One region of the Mycobacterium sp. Aquia_213 genome, then DNA from elsewhere that is predicted to be linked to it. Evidence: predicted binding sites of a transcription regulator. Region 1 holds the regulator's gene; each other region holds the start of a gene.
What was found. The regulator LexA, encoded in region 1, represses DNA repair genes until DNA is damaged. The targets are predictions, from matches to a motif close to CGAACANNTGTTCG.

Region 1 (4,267 bases):
CGCGGTGCCCTGAACGCCGCCTGGGACAAGCTCGGCAGCTCCGGCGGTGTGCTCGGCGCCCCGGTCTCCGACGAGACCTACGACGGCGAGGTGTCCTCGCAGAAGTTCGGCGGCGGCCAGATCTCGTGGAACCGCAAAACCAAGGAATTCACCACTGAGCCAGCGAATTTGGCCGACCAGCTCAAGGGTCTGCAGGTAGCGATCGATCCCGCCGCGGCCATCAACATGGCCTGGCGCGCGGCCGGCGGCGTCAACGGTCCGCTGGGCGCCAAGCAGGGCGGTCAGAATCCGATCGGCGGCGACGGCATCGTCCAGAACTTCGCCGGCGGCAAGGTGTTCTTCAGCCCGGGCACCGGGGCGGCCGCCGTCGAAAGCGACATTCTGGCGAAGTACGAGGCGGTAGGTGGCCCGGTCAGCAGCGACCTGGGCTTCCCGACCGCCAACGAGTCCGACGGCGGCGTCAGCCCCAACAGCCGGATCGTCACGTTCTCGGCGGCCGACAAGCCGGTGATCTTCTGGACTTCCGACCACGGCGCGTTCGTGGTGCGCGGTGCCATGAAGGCCGCGTGGGACAAGCTGCGTGGTCCCACCGGAAAGCTGGGCGCGCCGGTCGGCGACCAGTCCGTCGACGGCGATGTGATCTCGCAGAAGTTCACCGGCGGCAAGATCTCGTGGAACCGCGCCAAGAACACCTTCTCCACCGACCCGGCCAACCTGGCTCCGCTGTTGTCCGGCTTGCAGGTGTCGGGGCAGAACCAGCCGAGCGGTACGGCGATGCCGGCGCACGCCAAGAAGTGGTTCAGCTGGAGCTGGTGGTACCTGTTCGCCCTGGTCCCGCTGCTGATTCTGGTGCTGCTCGCGGTGTTCGTCGCGTTGCGGTGGCGCCGGCACCGCGCCGGGCGCAACAGCGCGCCCTACGACCTGGAGCGCGACGTCGACGTCGGCGGCTATGACGACTCGGGTGAGCCGCGCTGGGAACCCGGCTACGGAGATGGCTCCACCGAACACTTGTCGTTCAGCGACGCGCACGCACCCGAGCACCGGGACGCCGATGACGCGCCGCTGGCCCGGTGGCCGCATTCACCCGAAACGGCCGAGCTGGACGAGGACGCGGGGTACGACGAGCCGGCGCGGCCGGTATCCGACGAGGAATGGGACGAGTTCGGGGTCGACGAGCGGGATCCCGACTCGGTCGACACCGATTCCATCCCGCTGGTGTCGGCGGACGACCTGTTCGAGGCCGGCTACGGCGACGAGCTCCCGGAAGCCGGCTACCCCGACGGCGCCGATGTGCCGGAGGTCGCATCGGCGGATGTCGTCGCGGAGGACGACTACACCGACGCTGCGGAAGGCGCCTATCCGGGTGCCGCCGCCGAGGCGGGCTATCCGGAATTCGCCGAAGAGGATGCCGCCTACCCGGAGGCGGGCTATCCGGCTGCCGAGGATGAGGACGCGGCCTATCCCGACGTCGCCGTCCCGCACACCGCACTCGACGCCGCTCGCCCCGGTGCCGGCCATCCCGATGCCGCCTACCCCGCCGAAGAGCCGGAGGCCGCGTATCCCGATGTCGCCGTGCCGCACACGCCTCCGGATCTTGCCGGCGCGGGCGGTGCGGCCGCTGCGGGTGGTGCCGGCGCGGGTGGTGCTGCCGCGGGCGGGGGCGCATCCGGCCTTGCGGCTGCGCTCGGAGCCGCGTCCGGCGTCTCGCCCAGAGCCGGGCGGCACGCGGCCGCGGACGCCGACGACGAGGCGGACTTCGCGCCGGCCGCGGCCATCGGTGCACTGGGCCCGGTCGGGCGCCCGACGATCCACCTGCCTTTGGAAGACCCGTACCAGATACCCGACGGCTATCCGATCAAGGCGAGCCCTCGCTTCGGCCTGTACTACACGCCTGACAGCGACCTCTACCACGACACGCTTGCCGAGATCTGGTTCACCACCGAGGAAGCCGCGCTGGTCAACGGCTTCGTGAAGGCCGACTGACGCGCCGGACTTCCCGGCGCTATACCTTGCGGATCACCGTCACGACCTTGCCGAGCACGGTCGCGTCATTGCCGGGGATCGGATCGAACGCCGGGTTGTGCGGCATCAGCCACACCTGACCACCCGCGCGCTTGAACGTCTTGACGGTCGCTTCGCCGTCGATCATGGCGGCGACGATGTCGCCGTTGTCGGCGACGTTCTGCTGCCGAATCACCACCCAGTCGCCGTCGCAGATCGCGGCTTCGATCATCGAGTCGCCGACAACTTTGAGCAGAAACAGCGTGCCCTCGCCGACCAGTTCGCGGGGAAGTGGGAAGACGTCCTCGACGGCTTCCTCGGCCAGGATCGGTCCACCGGCCGCGATACGCCCGAGCACGGGGACGAACGTGGGTTCCGGCAACGCGTCGGACCCGGCGACCTCGGTGGTCGGCGCCGCAGCCGCCGCCACGTCGTCGGCGCCGCGCACATCGACGGCTCGGGGGCGGTTCGGGTCGCGGCGCAGGTATCCCTTGCGCTCGAGGGTGCGCAGCTGATGAGCCACCGAGGAGGTCGACGTCAGGCCGACCGCATCGCCGATCTCCCTGATGCTCGGCGGATATCCACGGCTGGTCACCGACTCGCGGATGACGTTCAAGATGGTGCGTTGGCGCTGGGTAAGCGATGAATCCACGGATTGCAACCGGCCGCCGGTGCGGGTTGCTGAGGTGTCGTTGCTGTCGCTCATGGCACTGAATGTAGCCCCCATGAACCCAAGAATCAAACATGTGTTCGACTAGCGTGTCGCCGCTCGGCGGGTCCGGGGGAGTGATCCGCGTAACTCCTCGAATAACAATGGTGTAACTCTCGAAAAGACCGGGTACTTGTGCTGCATGGCACTGACAGCGATCGGACAGAAGTTGTCGGTGGCGTGGTCTAGCGTTTTGCTCGTGCGACACGCTTCGCTCAAATGTTCGGATTTCGAACACACGAGCGATAGTGTCGAACACACGAGCGAGGATTAGTTGACCGGAGGAACGCACATGACGCTCATGCACACAGTCTCACCGCGGACCAGCAACGTGCGGCGCCCGAGCGATGGGCCGGTCGCACGGCCTCGCTATGACCAGGATCGCGTGCTGCCGGCGCGCAGGTCCGTGCAGTCCCGGCCGGCCGGGGCGCCGATGCGCTACCGCGGTACCGGCGTCTCGATGTCGGCCGCGCCGCATCGCCGCCGTCCGGTCACGCTCGGGACGACGGTGGGGCTGGCCCTGATGGCCGGAATCATCACGCTCTGGCTGGGCCTGGTCGCGAATCTCGGTCAGATCGCCAACGGCGACGCCGGCGCTGCGGCGGCTCCCGTGCCGGACCGGCTGTCCGTCGTGCAGGTCGAGCCGGGCGAGTCCCTGCAGGACGTGGCACACCGGGTTGCGCCGGAAGCGCCGGCCCGTCAGGTCGCCGACCGTATCCGCGAACTCAACAACCTGAGCTCGCCGGCACTGGCCGCCGGTCAGACCCTGATCGCACCGGTCGGCTGACCGCACGGCCGGTAGTGCGAAAACTGCTCTACGCCAAGGCTCCTCGGTTCTCCCGTCGGTGGCAGCGGACGTGTCGTGGCTGCATTGGCCCGGCGGGGGAGCGCACAGGTACGCTCGGAGTGTTCTTCCGAGATGCCGGCACAGCGAAGGAGCGGTCATGCATTGCCCGTTCTGTCGCCATCCCGATTCGCGGGTGATCGACTCTCGGGAAACCGATGAAGGCCAAGCCATTCGGCGCCGGCGGTCCTGCCCGGAGTGTGGGCGACGCTTCACCACGGTAGAAACCGCGGTTCTGGCCGTCGTCAAGCGCAGCGGTGTCACCGAGCCGTTCAGCCGGGAAAAGGTCATCAAAGGTGTGCGCCGCGCGTGCCAGGGCCGTCAGGTCGATGAGGATGCGCTGAATCTGCTGGCCCAGCAAGTGGAAGACACCGTGCGTGCCGCCGGCTCCCCGGAGATCCCCAGTCACGAGGTCGGCCTGGCGATCCTCGGGCCGTTGCGTGACCTGGACGAGGTGGCGTACCTGCGCTTCGCCTCGGTGTACCGGTCCTTTTCGTCGGCCGACGATTTCGAACGCGAGATCGCGGCGCTTCGCAAGCATCGCAAAGTATCGACACCGAGCTGACCCGCATGCCCGGCGATTTGCATCCCGATCTCGCGGCCCTCGCGCCACTGCTCGGCACCTGGGCCGGCCGTGGTTCGGGCGAATACCCGACGATCCAGCCTTTCGAGTATCTCGAAGAGATTGTGTTTTCCCATGTGGGCAAACCGTT
Region 2 (4,267 bases), 140 kb from region 1:
CACGAAGTACAACAGCGTCGCGACGACGCCTTTGACGACGGGGTCGAAGTCCACGTTTCCGATATCGAAGGCGAGGTACATGGTTGTCTCCTTTGTTATTTCGTTCCGCCCGGGCCGCCGGGGCTACCGCCGGAACCGCTCGACGGCGATCCGGGACTGAACCCGGGGCCGAGGAAGATGTAGGAGCCGTGGCTGTATCCGGCGCTGAGGCTTTCGACGCGAATGCTGCACGGGTGGTTGCCATCCGGGCCGACGGTCACGATGCTGTCGCTGTAGCGCAGGTACTCGTTGTTGTCGTTGTCGGCGCGGGCCTCGGGTTCTTGATAGTCGGCGAGCGTGTCGGCCACCTGATCGGGCGATCCGCTGCAGAGGTATCGCGTTCCGTTGACGTCGCGGGAGTACTCGCGATAGTTGCTCGCGATATAGGACGTAATGTCCTTCTGCAGCAAGATGATTCCGACGATCAACGACACCACCGACGCCGCGGCCAGCCCACCGGCAAGCCAGAACAGATGCTTGCGGCTCACGGACGCCACCGGCTCGCCGTGTGGACCACCACGCCGCCGGACCCCGAAGGGCGCTGCGGGTACAGGTGCCACGTCTGCCAGTGCCAGCCGGGGCCGTCGGGTTCGGCGGCCAGCACGGTCAGTGCGGCGTCATCGCCGGGGAAAGTTCCGCCGAGCCAAGCGGTTTCGCCCCGGCACCGGTCACGCAGCTCGCGCGCCAGTTGGCGAAACGTCGCCTCGTCGCGGGTGGCGGTGGCGGATTCCAGCGAATAGCCGAAGGCTTCGGCGCGCTCGGGCAGCTTGCCGGTCTCGCTGTCGGCGGTGCAGGACACCTGCTCGGAGAAGGTGCTGGCGGCGTGTTCGATCGTGACGAGATGTGAGGCGCCGAGCACCCCGAGCCGCAGCGCGCCGCCGTCGGGATGGCGCAGCGAATGACTGGCCAGCAGCGGCGGTGCGGGCGCGTTGAGTGCGAGCCGCAGCCTGCTTCCGGACACGTCGGCCGGAGCAACGGCGAGTTGATAGAGCGGCACCGCGCGGTCCTACGGGGAGCCCGGCGTCGGCGCCGGGTAGACGGTGAGCTCGCCCGGTGACACCGGCTTGCCCGTCGAGATCTCCCAGGGCGTGCCGGGTGCCCAGCGCTCGAAGGAGAGCAGCGCGGTCTCGTCGGCGTTGGCGCAGTCGACGAACTCCATCTCGCCGCCGGCCGGCAGGCCCGTCGTGCCCTCGGTCGTATAGGAAGCCCGGCCGCGTTCCGACTCGTGAAATGCCATCCCGTCGACCAGGTACTGGTCGCCGGGCTGCAACGTGATGTCCTTGCGGGTGACCCACATGACGAGCTCGAGGCGTCCGTCGTCCTCCTCGACGGCGAACCACGTCGGCAGGTTGCCGCCCTCCAGCAGGTGCTCCCACCACACGAACGGTCCCTCGCGGAACGTCACCGAGCCGCGGACCACGTAGTCGATGCCGCCATAGCTGACGATGGCGCCGGGCCCGAGCTGCCGGGGCCCGAACTGCGGCATCGCGTCGAAGGACAGGGGATCGGGGCGCCCGCGCGGCTGACCCGCGGCCTTGGGGCGCCGCGACGCGATGACAAGCACCACGACGGACGCGACGAACAGCACCGCAGCCAGCACTACCAGCACTGTTCCCACCCAGGGCCTCCCGTCGCCGCGGCGGTGGAGCGAACGTCGGCTTAAGTTAACAGCTTTTCCCGGGTCCGCGTGTCCTGTCCGTAGCGGTCGGACCCGACCGCTACGCTATCGAACAGCTGTTCGGGCCGCGGTATTTTCAAGAAGTCGAAGTTGGAGCATGCTATGCGCGTGATGGGCGTCGACCCCGGACTGACCCGATGCGGGCTGTCCGTGGTCGAAAGCGGGCGCGGCCGAAATATCGTCGCGCTGGATGTCGACGTGGTCCGTACCCCGTCGGATGCCGCGCTGCCCAAAAGGCTGCTGGCCATCAGCGATGCCGTCGAGCATTGGCTGGATACGCATCGTCCCGACGTGGTCGCGATCGAGCGGGTGTTCGCCCAGCACAACGTGTCGACGGTGATGGGCACCGCGCAGGCCGGTGGCGTGATCGCGCTGGCGGCGGCCAAACGGGACATCGACGTGCACTTCCATACCCCCAGCGAGGTCAAGGCCGCGGTCACCGGCAACGGCACCGCCGACAAGGCTCAGGTCACCGCGATGGTCACGAGAATCCTTGCACTGCAAGCCAAACCGACGCCGGCCGACGCGGCCGATGCGCTGGCGCTGGCCATCTGCCATTGCTGGAGAGCGCCGATGCTGGCCCGGATGGCGGCGGCCGAGGCGTTGGCCGCCGAAGCACGCCAGGCCTACCGGGCCAAGTTGGCGGCGAAGGCCAAGGCCGCCAAGGCGGGTGCGGGCCGGTGATCGCCTCGGTGCGCGGTGAGGTGCTCGAGGTGGCACTCGATCATGTGGTGATCGAGGCCGCCGGCGTCGGCTACCGGGTGAACGCGACGCCGTCGACGCTGTCGACGCTGCGCCTCGGCAGCGAAGCCCGCCTGGTCACCGCGATGATCGTGCGCGAGGATTCGCAGACGCTGTACGGCTTTGTTGACGGCGAGACCCGCGACCTGTTCCTGACGCTGCTGTCGGTGTCGGGCGTCGGGCCGCGGCTCGCGATGGCGACCCTGGCCGTGTACGACGCCGACTCACTGCGCCAGGCGCTGGCCGACGGCGACGTCACCGCGCTGACCCGGGTGCCCGGCATCGGCAAGCGCGGCGCCGAGCGTATGGTTCTCGAGTTGCGCGACAAGATCTATACGGCCGGTGCGCGCGCGGCAGCGCCGGCGGTCAACGGCCATACAGTGCGGGGCCCGGTGGTCGAGGCGCTGGTCGGTCTGGGCTTCGCGGCCAAGCAGGCCGAGGACGCCACCGACAACGTGCTGGCGGCCAGTCGCGAAAAAGGCGAGCAGGCAACGACTTCCGACGCGTTACGGGCTGCGCTGTCGTTGCTGGGCAAGGCCAAATGAGCGACGACTTCTCCGAGGACTTCTCGGATCGAGACCTGTCCCCGACGCTGACCGTCGGGGAGGGCGACGTCGACGTCAGCCTGCGGCCCCGCTCGCTGCGGGAGTTCATCGGCCAGGCCCGGGTCCGCGAACAGCTGCAGCTGGTCCTCGAGGGCGCCAAGAACCGTGGTGGCACACCGGATCACATTCTGCTGTCCGGCCCGCCGGGGTTGGGCAAGACGTCGCTGGCGATGATCATCGCCGCCGAACTCGGGTCCACGCTGCGGGTCACCTCGGGGCCGGCGCTGGAGCGCGCCGGCGACCTGGCCGCGATGCTGTCGAACCTGGTCGAGCACGACGTGTTGTTCATCGACGAAATCCACCGCATCGCCCGGCCGGCCGAGGAGATGCTCTACCTCGCGATGGAGGACTTCCGGGTCGACGTCGTGGTGGGCAAAGGCCCTGGGGCAACGTCGATCCCGCTGGAGGTGGCGCCGTTCACGCTGGTCGGCGCGACCACCCGGTCCGGCGCGCTGACCGGTCCGCTGCGGGACCGCTTCGGTTTCACCGCGCACATGGATTTCTACGAGCCGGCCGATCTGGAGCGGGTGCTGGCGCGTTCGGCCGGGATACTCGGCATCGAGTTGGGCGCCGAAGCCGGTGCGGAGATCGCCCGGCGCTCACGCGGCACGCCGCGGATCGCCAACCGCCTGTTGCGCAGGGTCCGCGACTTCGCCGAGGTGCGGGCCGACGGCGTGATCACCCGCGACGTCGCCAAGTCCGCGCTGGAGGTGTACGACGTCGACGAGCTCGGGCTCGACCGGCTGGACCGGGCGGTGCTGTTGGCGCTGACCCGCAGCTTCGGCGGCGGCCCGGTCGGGGTTTCGACGCTCGCGGTGGCGGTCGGGGAGGAGGCGACCACCGTCGAGGAGGTGTGTGAGCCGTTCCTGGTGCGCGCCGGCATGGTTGCGCGGACGCCGCGGGGCCGGGTGGCCACCGCGCAGGCGTGGACTCATCTGGGTATGACACCGCCGGCCGGGGTCACCGGCTTGGCCCAACCGGGGCTGTTCGAGTAGGAGCGATCGCGAGCGCGGCGCAGCCGGGCGAAGCGGGTCGCGACCATCAGGAGTAGGAGGCGCAATGATCACCGCCGGACTGGCATTCGCCGCGCTCGCGGCGCTGCTGCACGTCTACATCTTCACGATGGAGTCGTTGACCTGGACCTCGCCGCGCACTCGCGCCACCTTCGGTACGACCGAATCCGAGGCCGAGACCACCAAGCTGC
Region 3 (4,267 bases), 920 kb from region 1:
GTGATCAGCTTCAGCCCGGTGTCCGCACCGACCGGTTTCGCACCGGCCCGGCAGAGCTTGATGCCGTTGTAGGCGGCGGGGTTGTGACTCGCGGTGAACATCGCGCCGGGACAATCGAGGATCCCCGAGGCGAAATACAGCTGGTCGGTCGACGCCAAGCCGATCCGCACCACGTCCAGGCCCTGGTTGGTCACCCCGGCCGCAAAGGCAGCGGCCAGTGACGGCGAACTGTCGCGCATGTCGTGTCCGATCGCCACGCGTTGCGCGCCCTCGGCACGCATCAACGCGGCGAACGCGGCCCCGATGTCGGCGACCAGCGACTCGTCGATTTCTGCGCCGACCAGCCCACGGATGTCATAAGCCTTGATGACACGGTGGACAGTCGCGGCGGGCCGAGACATGCGGGGCCTCCTTGACGCCATGGATTGATTCGCCTCTTGGCGTCAGCCTATCGGCCCGCAGAAGTTACGGTTCCAAACGGTTTGGAAGAAACCCCGCTGCGCTAGTCGGACGGATCGGGCAACACCCGCAGATGCCCGCGGCGGCGACCCGAACGTTTTTCCGACGGCGCGAGCAGATGACTGCTGGGCGCGGTGGCCTGGGCTCCGGTGTGGTGCAGATGCGGAGAGGTGGGGGCACCTCCCGCTTGCGGGGGAAATCCGTTCAACGGCATGCCGGTGCCGCCCGCGTACGGTACGGCCGCCTCCGCGGAACCGCGTTCACGCACGGCGTCGGCAAGCGCGACCAGGTCGTCTTCATCGGGATTGGCAGGCTCAGAATTGAGCGGTCCGGCGTGGCGCACCAGTTCCCATCCGCGGGGCGCGGTGATCCGGCCGGCGTGGCCGACGCACAAGTCCCACGAATGCGGTTCGCGCGCGGTCGCGAGCGGGCCTACAACTGCCGTCGAGTCCGAGTAGACGAACGTCAAGGTCGCCACGGCGTAATGCGGGCACCCAGGCCGGCAGCAGCGACGGGGAACGTTCACGTCGGAAAGGCTATCGTGCGGAAACGCCGCCGAAGCGCCGGACACGCGCAACCGTTCGGCCCACGATGTCCAACCGTTACCATCGGCGCGTGGGTGATTCGCGCAGTTTCCCGCGCAACGGGCGGCCGTCGGGCCGAACGCCTGGGCACCGGGCAACTCGGCGCGGCCGCGATATGCGCGGTCCTTTGCTGCCGCCGACGGTGCCGGGATGGCGCAGCCGGGCCGAACGATTCGACATGGCGGTGCTGGAGGCCTACGAACCGATCGAGCGACGCTGGCAATCACGAGTGTCGGAACTCGACGTCGCTGTCGATGAAATTCCCCGCATCGCCGCCAAGGATCCGGACAGCGTGCAGTGGCCGCCCGAGGTCGTCGCCGACGGACCGATCGCGCTGGCCCGCCTGATCCCCGCCGGGGTGGACGTCCGGGGAAACTCGACGCGGGCGCGAATTGTCTTGTTCCGCAAGCCCATCGAACGGCGCGCCAAAGACACCGTCGAACTTGGCGAGTTATTGCACGAGATCCTGGTGGCTCAGGTGGCCATCTACCTCGACGTCGAACCCACGGTCATCGACCCGACGATCGACGACGAATAGATTCGTCGGCTCAGATGATGCCGCGCTTGAGGCGGCGGCGCTCGCGCTCGGAGAGGCCGCCCCAGATGCCGAAGCGCTCGTCATGCGCCAGGGCGTACTCCAGGCACTCATGACGGACCTCGCAACCCAGGCAGATCTTCTTGGCCTCGCGGGTGGACCCGCCCTTCTCCGGGAAGAAGGCCTCGGGGTCGGTCTGCGCGCACAGCGCGCGGTCCTGCCATTGGTCCGGAGTGAGTTCGGGCTCCGGCAACGGCTCGGGCTCGAATGGGATTGGCGCGTCAGGGACCACGGTCAAGTGGGGCCTGATAAGTGGCGCCGGCGCGGAGCTGATCATGGCGCGCTCAGTGCTTGGCATGACGCCCCGTAGGTGCTCGTAAGACATGCGTCGTACGCCTCCTCAGCTTGGTCTTTGAGAGAGTGGTTGTTTCCCGCTGTTCTGATGTAACAGACAAATTCGAACAAGTGATCGAATCTCGGTCTGCGACACCGGAACCGGCCGGCCAACCGGGAAATGACACTGATGTGATTAGACACGGGTTGACCTGCCTGGTCAAGCGTTTCGGCGTATTTCCATACCATCTCGTGACCTATTTCCGGCGTTTCTGTTATTTCGCCCTTTCGGCGTGTCCATCACAAAGGCTCCCAACTCGTCGTTGTGGCCATGGAATTCAGACCTCCGCCGGGCCGGTACTGTCGTCCGATGTGAAGGTCACCGTTCTGGTCGGCGGGGTCGGCGGCGCCCGGTTCCTGCTGGGCGTCCAACGGCTACTCGGTCTGGGTCAGTTCGGCGCCGAGGGACAACCAACCGAGCACGAGCTGACCGCCGTCGTCAACATTGGCGACGATGCCTGGATCCATGGGGTTCGGGTTTGTCCGGATTTGGACACCTGCATGTATACCTTAGGTGGAGGCGTAGACCCGGAGCGCGGGTGGGGACATCGCGACGAAACCTGGCACGCCAAAGAGGAATTGGCGCGCTACGGCATGCAGCCGGATTGGTTCCAACTCGGCGACCGGGATCTGGGGACCCACCTGGTGCGCACCCAGATGCTCAACGCCGGGTATCCGCTGTCGGCGATCACCACGGCGTTGTGCGACCGCTGGCGGCCGGGCGCACAGCTGCTGCCCGCGAGTGACGACCGGTGCGAAACCCATGTGGTGATCACCGATCCGGCCGACGACAGCCGGCGCGCGATCCACTTCCAGGAATGGTGGGTGCGCTACCGCGCCAAGGTGACAACGCATAGCTTCGCGTTCGTCGGCGCTGAAACGGCCAGCGCCACAACTGAAGCCGTCGATGCCATCGGCAATGCCGACGTCATCTTGCTGGCGCCGTCCAATCCGGTGGTGAGCGTCGGGGCGATCCTGGCGGTCCCGGGTATTCGCGGCGCGCTGCGGGCGGCCGCCGCGCCGATCGTCGGCTACTCCCCGATCATCGGTGGAAAGCCGTTGCGCGGCATGGCCGATGCCTGCCTGGAGGTGATCGGGGTGGAGTCCAGCGCGGAAGCGGTCGGCAAGCACTACGGCGCGCGCGCGACCACCGGGATACTGGATTGCTGGCTGGTGCACGAGGGCGACCACGCGGAGATCGAAGGCGTCGCGGTGCGCTCGGTGCCGCTGTTGATGAGCGACCCGAAGGCGACGGCCGACATGGTGCAAGCCGGACTGGACATTGCGGGCGTGGCGCCGTGACCCGTTCGCCGAAAGAACACGGCACCGCCGCGACGGTCGAGATCCTGCCCGTGACCGGGCTTCCCGAGTTCCGCCCCGGCGACGATCTCGGTGCGGCCGTCGCTGCCGCCGCGCCCTGGCTGCGCGACGGCGACGTCGTGGTGGTCACCAGCAAGGTGGTATCCAAGTGCGAGGGCCGACTGGTGGCGGCGCCCGAGGACCCCGAGGAGCGCGACGAACTCCGGCGCAAACTGGTCGACGACGAGGCGGTGCGGGTGCTGGCCCGCAAGGGCCGCACGCTGATCACCGAGAACCGGCTTGGGCTCGTGCAGGCCGCCGCCGGGGTCGACGGATCCAACGTCGGGCGAAGCGAACTCGCGCTGCTGCCGGTCGACCCCGACGGCAGTGCCGCGGCGCTGCGCGCCGCACTGCGCGAGAAGCTCGGCGTCGACGTCGCGGTGGTGATCACCGACACCATGGGCCGGGCCTGGCGCAACGGCCAGATCGACGCCGCGATCGGGGCGGCGGGTCTGGCTGTGCTGCACGGTTATTCGGGCGCGGTCGATGAGCACGGCAACGAGCTGGTGGTCACCGAGATCGCCGTGGCCGACGAAGTGGCCGCCGCGGCCGATCTGGTCAAGGGCAAGCTGACCGCGATGCCGGTGGCCGTCGTGCGCGGGCTCACCGTCGTCGACGACGGCACGACGGCCCGGCAGCTGCTACGGCCCGGCCCCGAAGATCTGTTCTGGCTCGGCACCGCCGAAGCCATCGAGATGGGACGCGGACAGGCCCAGCTGCTGCGCCGGTCGGTGCGCCGGTTCAGCGCCGAGCCGGTGGCACCGGAGCTGATCGAGGCGGCCGTCGCCGAGGCGCTGACCGCACCGGCCCCGCACCACACCCGCCCGGTGCGGTTCGTGTGGCTGCGCACCGCGGCCACCCGGACGCGACTGCTCGATCGGATGAAGGACAAGTGGCGTACCGACCTGGCCGGTGACGGCAAGCCGGCCGACGCGAT
Region 4 (4,267 bases), 1.1 Mb from region 1:
CCGGCCTCGTGCGCAGCTGTCGCGACCGCCGGACTCGCCGCGACGACGACACAGCGTCCGGCCCGAAGGTCGCCGAGGTCATCGGCCGAGGCGAATGTGCCGGTGCTGACACCGGCGTCCCGCAGTTGCGCGATCAGCACGTGCGGAGCGTCCAGCGCGGGGTCGAACAACACCGCGTCGTGGCGACGCGGGTCGATGGTGGCCGGATCCAATGTGGGCACGACCAACCTTCTCACGGTGGTCGATGCCGCCCGGGCTGGGTCAGTGGCGCGCTCGCGCGGTCGGGTGACTCGGCGGTACGCCGCCCGGCACCGTGCGGGTCCGGCGCTTGCGGCGATCCTTGGTGAACAACAGGACGGAGTCTTGGCTGAGCGCCGTCAGTCGCGCCATCTCCCGTTCGATGCCGTTGGCGAGCTGCTGGAGTTCGGGTGCGGCGTCGTAGTCGGCGGTGATCCCGAAGATCAGCTCGTCGCCGTAGCTCAGCACCGCGACTCCGCTGGACAGCTGCGAACCCGTCGGCGGGATCGGCAGCAAGCGTTCCACGGTTGCGCCCATCAGCTCCAACCGGTGCCGCGGCCCGGGGGCGTTGGTGGACAGCGTCACGATGCCCGGTTGCGGTAGTCGGCTCAGTACCAGTCGAACTGCCTTGGCGCACAATGCAAATGGCATGGAACTGGTAGCCAGGTTCACGATGCTCGGGCCGGCGTTCTGCCGGGCCGTCGTCGGCTGGTTCAAGCTGCTGTGCACAATCCGCAGCCGCTGCACCGGATCGTCGTGCTCGACGGGCAGATACGGCAGCTTGTCCGAGATGTCGTCGGTCTTCTCCAGGGTGCGCAACGAACCCGCGCGGGGTTGTTCGCCGCGGTGCAGCAGCACGGCCCGGAAGCCTTCGGTGATGGCGGCGAGCGCGACGTCGTTGGTGGTTACCCGGAACTTGCCGCACACCGTGTCGACGGCGGCAAGAGGAATGCGCACCGTGCTGTACCGCCGCATGGTGATCGCCGGACCGGTCGACGACATGCGGGCCGCCGACCAGAGGGTCTCGGCCAGGTTGCTGGTGACGGCGCTGGCGACGGCCGAGGCTTGCCAGAGCGCGTTGGCCCAGCCCTGCGTGCGGTCCTGTGTCGAATCAATCTTGGGCGCAACGTGATTAGCGAACATTTCGCTGCCGGCGCCGTCGCAGAGCCGGGTGAGCAAATGGGCCGCGGGGGTGGCTTCGGCCAGGTAATGGTGGACCTTCATCAAGATCGCCCACTTGCCTCTCAGCCCCTCGATGACCCAGCACTCCCACAGCGGCCGGTCCAATTCCAGGGGACGCTCGCACGCGTGGGCGATCGCCCGCGACAGGTCGGCCTCGTCGCCCGGGCGGGGAATCGCGACCCGGCGCAGGTGATGGGCGAGGTCGAAACCCGGATCGTCGACCCAGTGCTGGGCACCGCTGAACGGATGCGTCCGCAACACCTGGGCGCACCGCGGTATCGACTGAATCCGTTCTGCCAGAAGCGCTTTGAGCTGATCGAGATTGGGCACGGCACCATCGACGATGGCGACCGCGCCGGTCGCCATGCTCGCCTGCCGATCGGAGTCCGCCGCGGCGTGGAATCCCGTATCCAATGCTGTCGTCAGCTGCACCATATTCAATTCCCGCCCCTAGTTGCCCCGTACCAGTATCTGTCGCGGTGACCCCGTCGCGGTAGATCCCAATCCGTTAAGACTGTGTTTAGAAGTTGAAGACCCGTTTAACAACCGCTTTAACAACTCTGCACGAAATCGAACATTTGTTCGATAGACTGAGCGAATGGGTTGGTTCAACGGGCCGCCGAGTTGGGCGGAAATGGAGCGGGTGCTCGACGGCAAGCCGCGCCATGCCGGCGCGCCCAGCCCCTCCGGTCCGGCAGAAGACGGTCCGCTGTCGCACCGGCGCGGGACGTACACGCCGCCGCGAGGAGCCAAGGGCGCCCGCTCCTCTGTCGCCTATGCCGAGCTGCACGCGCATTCGGCGTACAGCTTCCTGGACGGGGCCAGCACACCCGAGGAGCTGGTCGAGGAGGCCGCCCGGCTGGATCTGCGGGCGCTGGCGCTGACCGACCACAACGGTCTGTACGGCGCGGTGCGGTTCGCCGAAGCCGCCGCCGAACTCGACGTGCGCACCGTGTTCGGCGCCGAGCTGTCGTTGGGTGCTTCGTCGTTTGCCTCGTTGTTTTCGGAGGCCCGTACCGAGCAGCCGGATCCCGCCGGCCCGCACCTGCTGGTGCTGGCCCGCGGCCCGGAGGGCTACCGGCGGCTGTCGCGGCAGCTGGCCGCGGCGCATCTGGCCGGCGGTGAGAAAGGCAAGCTGCGCTTCGACATCGACACGCTGACCGAAGCCGCAGACGGGCATTGGCACATCCTGACCGGATGCCGTAAAGGCCATGTCCGCCAAGCGCTTTCCGACGGCGGGCCGGATGCGGCGGCGCGGGCGCTGGCCGACCTGGTGGACCGCTTCGGTGCTGGAAGGGTCAGCGTCGAGTTGACCCATCACGGCCAGCCCCTCGATGACGAACGCAACGCTGCGCTGGCCGCCCTGGCGCCACGCTTCGGGGTCGGCGTGGTCGCCACCACCGGAGCGCATTTCGCGCATCCGTCGCGCAGCAGGCTGGCCATGGCGATGGGCGCCATCCGGGCCCGGCAGTCGCTGGAGTCGGCCGCCGGATGGCTGGCCCCGCTGGGCGGCTCGCACCTGCGGTCCGGCGAGGAGATGGCCCGGCTGTTCGCGCATGGGCCTTCTGGGGGCCCTGACGTGGTGACCGCCGCTGCCGAACTCGGCGAGCAGTGCGCGTTCGGGCTGGCGCTCATCGCGCCGCAGCTGCCGCCGTTCGACGTGCCCGACGGGCACACCGAGGACAGCTGGTTGCGGCAGTTGGTGATGGCCGGCGCGCGCGACCGCTACGGACTTCCCGACGGCGCGCCGCGCGCGTACGCCCAGATCGAGCACGAGCTGAAAGTCATTGCCCAACTGACATTTCCGGGCTACTTCCTGGTTGTGCACGATATCGCCCGGTTTTGCCGGGAGAACAACATCCTGTGCCAGGGCAGGGGATCGGCGGCCAACTCCGCGGTCTGTTACGCCCTGGGCGTCACCGCGGTCGATCCGGTGGTCAACGAGCTGTTGTTCGAGCGCTTCTTGTCACCCGCCCGCGACGGGCCGCCCGACATCGACATGGACATCGAGTCGGATCAGCGCGAAAAGGTCATCCAGTACGTCTACGACAAATACGGCCGCGACTACGCCGCCCAGGTCGCCAACGTCATCACCTACCGCGGCCGAATCGCGGTGCGCGACATGGCCCGCGCCCTAGGTTTCTCGCAGGGCCAGCAGGACGCGTGGAGCAAGCAGATCGGCCACTGGAACGGGCTTGCCGACTCGCCCGACATCGAAGGCATTCCCGAGCAGGTGATCGACCTGGCCACCCAGATCCGGAACCTGCCGCGGCATATGGGCATTCACTCCGGCGGCATGGTGATCTGCGACCGCCCGATCGCCGACGTGTGCCCGGTGGAGTGGGCGCGGATGGAGAATCGCAGCGTCCTGCAATGGGACAAAGACGACTGTGCGGCCATCGGTTTGGTGAAGTTCGATCTACTCGGGCTGGGTATGCTCTCGGCGCTGCATTACGCGAAAGACCTGGTGGCCGAACACAAAGACCTCGAGGTCGATCTGGCCCGCCTCGACCTCTCCGAGCCGGCGGTGTACGAGATGCTGCAGCGCGCCGATTCCGTCGGGGTGTTCCAGGTGGAGTCGCGCGCACAGATGGCCACGCTGCCGCGGCTGCGGCCGCGGGTGTTCTACGACCTGGTGGTCGAGGTCGCGCTGATCCGGCCCGGGCCCATCCAGGGCGGGTCGGTGCACCCCTACATCCGGCGGCGCAATGGCATCGACCCGGTCGTCTACGACCACCCGTCCATGGAATCGGCATTGCGAAAGACGCTGGGAGTGCCGCTTTTCCAGGAGCAGCTGATGCAACTCGCGGTCGACTGCGCCGGCTTTTCCGCCGCCGAGGCCGACCAGTTGCGCCGCGCCATGGGGTCCAAGCGTTCGACCGAACGAATGCAACGGCTGCGCGGCCGGTTCTACGACGGCATGCGCGAATTGCACGGCGCCACCGACGAGGTGATCGACCGGACCTACGAAAAGCTGGAGGCCTTCGCCAATTTCGGTTTTCCGGAAAGCCATGCGCTGTCCTTCGCGTCGCTGGTGTTCTACTCGTCGTGGTTCAAGCTGCATCAC

Region 2: a site for LexA is predicted at 1,767-1,780, ahead of ruvC (crossover junction endodeoxyribonuclease RuvC). Genes of this name have one in related genera too.
Region 3: a site for LexA is predicted at 2,037-2,050, ahead of cofD (2-phospho-L-lactate transferase). Genes of this name have one in related genera too.
Region 4: a site for LexA is predicted at 1,772-1,785, ahead of LMQ14_RS22400 (error-prone DNA polymerase). Genes of this name have one in related genera too.

What each region holds. Positions count from the first base shown of each region.
Region 1 covers NZ_CP113116.1:3,786,690-3,790,956, reverse strand. Annotated here, with positions in the region: gene LMQ14_RS17705 (LGFP repeat-containing protein) at 1-1,983, shown strand, start outside; gene lexA (transcriptional repressor LexA) at 2,003-2,707, opposite strand; gene LMQ14_RS17695 (LysM peptidoglycan-binding domain-containing protein) at 3,003-3,497, shown strand; gene nrdR (transcriptional regulator NrdR) at 3,655-4,119, shown strand; gene LMQ14_RS17685 (peroxynitrite isomerase) at 4,125-4,267, shown strand, end outside.
Region 2 covers NZ_CP113116.1:3,649,893-3,654,159, reverse strand. Annotated here, with positions in the region: gene LMQ14_RS16945 (DUF350 domain-containing protein) at 1-81, opposite strand, end outside; gene LMQ14_RS16940 (DUF4247 domain-containing protein) at 96-527, opposite strand; gene LMQ14_RS16935 (DUF2617 family protein) at 524-1,036, opposite strand; gene LMQ14_RS16930 (DUF4178 domain-containing protein) at 1,046-1,657, opposite strand; gene ruvC (crossover junction endodeoxyribonuclease RuvC) at 1,820-2,401, shown strand; gene ruvA (Holliday junction branch migration protein RuvA) at 2,398-3,003, shown strand; gene ruvB (Holliday junction branch migration DNA helicase RuvB) at 3,000-4,058, shown strand; gene LMQ14_RS16910 (DUF1304 domain-containing protein) at 4,123-4,267, shown strand, end outside.
Region 3 covers NZ_CP113116.1:4,706,062-4,710,328, forward strand. Annotated here, with positions in the region: gene LMQ14_RS21785 (phosphomannomutase/phosphoglucomutase) at 1-401, opposite strand, end outside; gene LMQ14_RS21790 (DUF3499 domain-containing protein) at 503-985, opposite strand; gene LMQ14_RS21795 (metallopeptidase family protein) at 1,159-1,581, shown strand; gene LMQ14_RS21800 (WhiB family transcriptional regulator) at 1,592-1,963, opposite strand; gene cofD (2-phospho-L-lactate transferase) at 2,284-3,273, shown strand; gene LMQ14_RS21810 (coenzyme F420-0:L-glutamate ligase) at 3,270-4,267, shown strand, end outside.
Region 4 covers NZ_CP113116.1:4,837,173-4,841,439, reverse strand. Annotated here, with positions in the region: gene otsB (trehalose-phosphatase) at 1-221, opposite strand, end outside; gene LMQ14_RS22405 (wax ester/triacylglycerol synthase domain-containing protein) at 262-1,635, opposite strand; gene LMQ14_RS22400 (error-prone DNA polymerase) at 1,799-4,267, shown strand, end outside.